One region of the Pseudogracilibacillus amylolyticus genome, then DNA from elsewhere that is predicted to be linked to it. Evidence: riboswitches for the same ligand, from Rfam matches in the RefSeq annotation. Region 1 holds a riboswitch; each other region holds the start of a gene.
The links. A riboswitch is a leader RNA that binds a small molecule or an ion and turns the genes downstream of it on or off. The one in region 1 is predicted to bind S-adenosylmethionine.

Region 1 (2,268 bases):
ACTTGAAAATGTTTGGGAAAATGCAACGAATAGTAAACCAATGGCTAAAACATTGTGACTCTGGTAGCGATCGAATACACGATTGGTTGGTAAAACAAAGATTAAAATAGCTACAATTCCAAATATACTCATTAACATTCCGCTAATATGGTCTTCCATTTGTAAGGATGTTACTTTCAAAGGGAGCATATAGGCTAGAATGCCTTGAGAAGCGGCTAAAGACAAGGCGCCGACAAATGAAATAATTAATCCTTTATTTTTAAATAGAGGAAAGTAATCGATTAATGATGAGTCCTTTTTTTCTGCAGCTTTTTGCTCTTTATGAAGCGGTTTTAATAGTAACGTTAATAAACCACCTAAAATCATGAGGACAGCAAGTGTCACGAAAACTATTTCCGGGCCAGCCTTAGATGAAATAATTCCACTAAAGGCAGGCCCGCTGATCGCTGCCAAACCTACCGCCGCACCTGCATAGGCCATTGTTTTTCCACTTTTTTTGTCCTTATTATATAAAGTTATATAAGTAAAAGCTGCTGGAGTAATAACACCTGCAGTAACCCCGTTTAAAAAACGGGCAAATAGGAGCTGGACAGGAGAGGTAACGACAGAATATAAAAATAAAATGATTCCATTTAGTAAAAACCCTACAATCATGACTTTTTTAGGCCCTTTATTATCAACAAAATGTCCAGCAAACACGTTGCTAAATAGATTCGTTAATGAATATGCTCCAACGATAAAACCGATGAACCCGGTTGCTGCACCTAAGCTCTGTGCATAAGTGCTTGTTATTGGCAATTGGGCAAAAAGGTCTGTAAAAGATATAAAAACAAGTAAATATAAAAGAAAATGCATAAACTGTGCATCCCTTCTGTTTAAATTATTTAGAGATTAGTTAGTACTTCCTAGTAAATTAAAGTTTTGTCTCTTCTTTAATTGTATCTTGCCAAAAATAATATTTCAAAGAAGGAAGATATACTTATATAAGGTTCGTATATTTTTCTTGACATTTATGCTAAACCACGATATCTTATAAACCACAGTTAAATAGTTTTAATTTCTTATCCAGAGAGGTGGAGGGACTGGCCCTTTGAAGCCTCGGCAACAGACTTTTTATAAGTACTGTGCCAATTCCAGAAGCATTTATGCTTGAAGATAAGGAGAGCGAGAGACTATCGTGTGTTAACCTCTTCTTGATTCAAGAAGGGGTTTTTTGATGTTAATAACCCCGAAAAGTCCAATGAAATCGGGGGAATGATAAAAAACGATATCGCAATGCCTTAAAAACAGACTAAATACGAAAACGGAGAGGAAAATGTTTTATGACAATTACAGTAACGAAAGCACCATTTAAAGCAGATCATGTTGGGAGTTTATTAAGACCAGAAAGTATCCATCAAGCGAGAAAGGATTTTCGAGAAGGAAAAATTTCAGCAAAACAGTTATATGATATTGAAACAAAAGAAATTAAACGCATTGTCGATAAACAAATTGAAATAGGCTTGTCTGCAGTAACGGACGGAGAGTTTAGACGTAGATTTTGGCACACTGATTTTCTTGAGCATTTAAATGGGATAGAAGGGTATGTACCAGAAACTGGCTATATTTTTCACGGAAATGAAGAAACAGAAAAGTATAACGTACGAAATACTGGAAAAATTTCATTTAATTCAGATCACCCACATGTTAAAGATTTTATTGTATTCAAAGAAATTGTTGACGGTCGTGCAGTTGCTAAGCAGACGATCCCAAGTCCGAACCAACTTTTTAATGTAGGGATTCGGAATGAAGATATTTATCCTGATGTTGAAGAATATGCAGAGGACATTATTCAGACGTATCGTGATGCATTAAAAGCATTTTATGATGCGGGCGTACGTTACCTTCAGTTTGATGATGTATATATTGCGGGACTATCTTCCCCAGACATTCCATTTAATGATGGCAAGTACTCCAGAGAGAAATTGATTGAATTGGCGTTAAAAGTAGTAAATGGGGTGCTCGAAGGAAAGCCAGAAGATCTTTATGTAACGACTCACCTTTGCCGTGGGAACTACAGATCGAACTGGGCCTTTGAAGGTAGCTATGGCATAATTGCACCAACGCTATTTGCTAAAGAGAAAGTGGACGGTTTTTTCCTTGAATACGACGATGATCGCTCAGGAGATTTTAAGCCACTTGAATTTATTCCAAACGGAGGAGCACAAGTTGTCCTTGGTTTATTTACATCCAAATCAGGTCAATTAGAAGATGAGGAAAATATTAAAG
Region 2 (2,268 bases), on a different contig from region 1:
AACGTTTAAAACTTGGACAGTGATGGAAACTATCCTTTCATTTGTTGCCTTTGGACTAGTACTAGTTTTAGATATTTTTGTTTAAACTACAATTAAACTATTTTTATAGTTTTTATGTACAAGTCTATTCTCCCCAAACCTCTTTAGCAATTTGAACAACATGGCGTAGTTTATTCCATTGTTCTTCTTCTGTTAGGGTGTTTCCTTCTTCCGTAGAGGCAAAACCACATTGTGGGCTCAAACAAAGTTGATTAATATCTACATATTTCGTTGCTTCTTCTATTCTACTTTTGATTTCATTTTCATCTTCGAGTTCAGGAGTCTTAGATGTGATTAGCCCTAATACAACATGTTGATCTTTAATGAATCGTAATGGTGAAAAATCTCCAGATCGCTCACTATCATACTCTAAGAAAAAGGCATCTACATTAACACGGGAAAATAATTCTTTTGCTATTGGTTCATACCCGCCTTGATATAACCAAGAGGATTTAAAATTCCCACGACAAATATGAATAGTAATTGCCATATCTTCCGGTTTGTTTGCTAGAGCCTCAACGGTAATATCGGCAAATTTCTTCACCAGTTCATCTGGATCGAATCCTTGTGCTTTTATCTTATCTCGGAAAGCATCACTGAATAGTGCACCCCAGCTTGTATCATCTAATTGTAAATAGCGACATCCCACTTCATAAAAAGCCTGAATGGCATCTTGATATACGTTAACAATATCTTTAGCCGCATCATCGAGTGAAGGATAGGAAGGGTTACTTAAATAAGGCTCACTTCCAACTACACCTGAATAGAAAATCATATTAGGCCCGGGGATTGTAATTTTGGCAACATGGTCACCGGCTATCCTTTTCAAATACGCGAAATCCTCTAAAAATGGATGGCTTTTCGGGAATTTTAATTTCGAATCAACGGTATATGCTTCTGCTTTTTTCATCACTCCATTAAATGCGCCTTGTATGTCTATTTCATAAACACGAATCCCTTCAATGGCTCTTATGAAATCTAAGTGCCACCATCTTCTCCTAAACTCGCCATCCGTAACTGTCGTCAGACCTATTTCCTTTTGCTTTTCAACAATTTTAGCAATCTCCATATCTTCTATGGAACGTAATTCTTCCTTCGTTATTTGGCCTTCCTGATATTGTGCCCTTGCATCTTTAAGTGCTTGTGGACGCAAAAAGCTTCCTACATGGTCTGCTTTAAATGGCGCTTTAATAGTGGAATTAATCAATTTGTACAACCCCTCTAAAATGAATTTATTCTGTTTGTTTTGCTTTTTAGGGTATTAGAAAACTTGGCATCCGCCAAGCCTTTGGGCGGATGGCTTAGTTGCACTTATGCAGACGGGAAAGATTTTATACTTTCCTACCTGCCAAAAAAATCCCCTCTTAAATAAAGAAGAGATTCGTATCAGAGATAATTACTCTTCTTATCTTCAAGCCTCACGCTACTGGAATTAGCACAGTACAAAAATGTCTGTTGCTGAGATATCTTAGGGCCAGTCCCTCCATCTCTCTAAATAAGAAAATTATAAATTCAGTTATTATTATTATTAAATTACCTGTATATTCATTGAATGTCAATGGTCGGGGGGCGATTAAGTTTCTTTAATGGTCAAGAAAGTATGTCTTAAAAAAAGAGAGTAGTATAATAGACTCATAGACAGAGTGGAATATACCAATTATCCTAGATTGTTGGGTAAATAGAACTATAAGAGAATTACGTATCCAAGAGATGTGAAACTCTGGCTTTTGTAAATGAATCTAATTAAACAGCAGGAGAGTGAGTCTGATGAAAGCAGCAAGAATTTATGCTGAAAAAGACGTGCGAGTGGAAGATGTAGAGATTAAAGAAGTAGGCACAAAGGATGTTAAAGTAGAAGTTGCTTGGACAGGTATTTGCGGTTCTGATTTGCATGCATATTCACATTTCATTGGCATTCCTACAGAAGAACATCCATTAACCAAAAGACAAGCTCCACTTACATTGGGCCATGAATTTAGTGGGACAGTTACGGAGGTTGGAAGTGACGTAACATCTTTAAGCGTAGGCGATCGAGTTTGTATTGAACCGAATATTCGTTGCGGGGAATGTAAAGAATGTCGTGAAGGTAACTATCATCTATGCAGAAATAGTAATGCGGCATTTATTGGCCTTGCGGATGATGGCGGGTTTGCGGAATACTGTGTGCTAGATGAACAATACTGCCATCGTATTCCAGACAATATGACTTTGGAGCAAGCGGCACTTGTA
Region 3 (2,268 bases), on a different contig from region 1:
TTCAGAATTGTATGCACCAATAAGCGGGACAGTTGTAGAAGTTAATGAAGGTTTGGAAGATAATCCAGAGTATGTTAATGAATCTCCTTATGAACAAGCTTGGATGATTGTTGTTGAACCGTCCGATGATGAAGAACTAGAAGACCTGCTTTCCTCTGAAGAATATAATGCCTATATTTCTAAATAGGAATAATATTACTTGCACCCTACCATAAGGGTGCATGTAGTTTTTAGAGGCTTCTGGCTTTCAATGATGGCTACCTTGAAATTGGGGGAGAAGCATTGGGTATTTTAAATGATAAGAAAGTTATTATCGTAGAAGGTTTATCCGATAAGATACATGTTCAGAAAATAATCAGAGAGGAAATCGATATCATTTGTACACACGGAACATTTGGTGTGGAAAAGTTTGATGAAATGTTAGATGAATTTGATCTAGATAATCGTGACGTATATATTTTTGTTGATGCAGATGAACCTGGAATAAGGTTAAGGAAGCAATTAACTGCTGAACTACCCAATTCCATTCAAATGTATATTCCGGATGATTATCAACAAGTTGAACTAACTCCTTTGAATATTATTGCTCATGAATTGGTAAAACATAATTTTAAAATAGATCCATTGTATTTGATGTTATAAGGAAATTGGTGATTCTTTTGCAAGAAATAACCGCAGAACAATTAGAACAAAAAAGTGACTATTTATTATACATTCATACCCCTTTTTGTGGAACATGTCATGTAGCGCGTTCATTTTTAGAAAAAATCGAAAAGACACATCAGCAAGATATTTTTTATGAGATGAACGCATCATTGTACCCAGAATTTATGCAGAAATATAAGGTGGAAAGTGTACCTTGCTTGTTCGTTATGAAGGACGATAAAGTTAAAGAAAAAGTGTATACATTCTTTTCCGTTGCAAATATATATCATTATGTATGGACATATGCACCAGAGCTCTTTCGACAAGATTAAACGTATTACTTGACATAAAAACAGATATAATGCTATATTGTTTATTGTTATCAATAAAAAGGAATACATCTTAACTCTTATGAAGAGCGATGGAGGGACTGGCCCTATGAATTCGCGGCAACCTTCAATTTTACTTCCAAAATTGAAAGGTGCTAAATCCTGCAAAGCAGATGCTTTGATAGATGAGAGAACGTGAAGATAGATTGTTAAGTCTTTCTGTTCTCTTACAGGAAGACTTTTTTAATTGTATCTGAAAGAGTAAACAGGATGGCATTAGAGTATGAATCTAATGTTATGCGAATTTCATAGTTTCCCAAACCAACGATGTTAAAGGAGGGCAAATCATGATATCGATACAAAATTTAAAGAAAGTTTTTACATTAGATAAAAGCCCGATTACAGCAGTAGATTCCTTATCACTAGAAATTAAAGAAGGCGAAATCTTTGGGGTAATAGGGTATAGTGGTGCAGGGAAAAGTACATTAGTACGGCTACTAAATCGTTTGGAAGAGCCTTCGGATGGATCCGTTATTATTGATGGAAAAGAAATGACTAAACTAAAAGGCAAAAATTTAAGACAAGCTCGACAAGAAATCGGGATGATTTTTCAACATTTTAATCTTTTATGGTCACGAACGACGGAGGAAAATATTGCTTTTCCACTAGAAATAGCAGGTGTTCCAAAAACAGAACAGACAAAGAAGGTTCAAGAGCTGATCGATTTGGTCGGGCTAACCGGAAGAGAAAAAGCCTATCCTTCCCAACTAAGCGGAGGACAAAAACAACGTGTAGGAATCGCGCGTGCGCTTGCTAACGATCCGAAAGTTCTCCTCTGCGACGAAGCTACATCAGCACTTGATCCCGAAACTACTAATTCAATTCTTGATTTGCTAGTTGATATAAATAAAAAACTTGGCCTCACGATTATTTTAATTACCCATGAAATGCATGTGATTCGGAAAATATGTGATCGGGTTGCAGTTATGGAGAAAGGGAAGATCGTAGAAACTGGTAATGTTCTAGATGTGTTCTCGAACCCAGAACAACCTGTTACGAAAAAATTTGTCGAACAAGTAATGGCAAATCCAGACGTAGAAGAAAGTGTTGCGGACATTCTCAATAATGTAGAGAAACGTGGAAAAGTATTACGCCTCAACTTTTTAGGTGCTTTTGCAAATGAAGCTTTAATTAGTGAAGTATCGAAAAAGTTTTCCGTTGATACAAATATTATCCAAGGAAAAATTACGCAAACACAAAATGGTATGTTAGGTACCTTAATTGTTCAAATGGT

Region 2: linked by a shared signal. The riboswitch ahead of ACPYKA_RS17470 (5-methyltetrahydropteroyltriglutamate--homocysteine S-methyltransferase) and the one ahead of ACPYKA_RS14825 (5-methyltetrahydropteroyltriglutamate--homocysteine S-methyltransferase) in region 1 are both predicted to bind S-adenosylmethionine.
Region 3: linked by a shared signal. The riboswitch ahead of ACPYKA_RS05040 (methionine ABC transporter ATP-binding protein) and the one ahead of ACPYKA_RS14825 (5-methyltetrahydropteroyltriglutamate--homocysteine S-methyltransferase) in region 1 are both predicted to bind S-adenosylmethionine.

Annotation. Positions count from the first base shown of each region.
Region 1 covers NZ_JBPPZG010000147.1:6,758-9,025, reverse strand. The annotation lists gene ACPYKA_RS14830 (MFS transporter) at 1-855, opposite strand, end outside; SAM riboswitch class I at 1,059-1,162, shown strand; gene ACPYKA_RS14825 (5-methyltetrahydropteroyltriglutamate--homocysteine S-methyltransferase) at 1,323-2,268, shown strand, end outside.
Region 2 covers NZ_JBPPZG010000212.1:2,995-5,262, forward strand. The annotation lists gene ACPYKA_RS17465 (GntT/GntP/DsdX family permease) at 1-85, shown strand, start outside; gene ACPYKA_RS17470 (5-methyltetrahydropteroyltriglutamate--homocysteine S-methyltransferase) at 125-1,246, opposite strand; SAM riboswitch class I at 1,442-1,541, opposite strand; gene ACPYKA_RS17475 (2,3-butanediol dehydrogenase) at 1,807-2,268, shown strand, end outside.
Region 3 covers NZ_JBPPZG010000027.1:18,496-20,763, reverse strand. The annotation lists gene gcvH (glycine cleavage system protein GcvH) at 1-187, shown strand, start outside; gene ACPYKA_RS05050 (toprim domain-containing protein) at 283-642, shown strand; gene ACPYKA_RS05045 (thioredoxin family protein) at 660-977, shown strand; SAM riboswitch class I at 1,052-1,166, shown strand; gene ACPYKA_RS05040 (methionine ABC transporter ATP-binding protein) at 1,322-2,268, shown strand, end outside.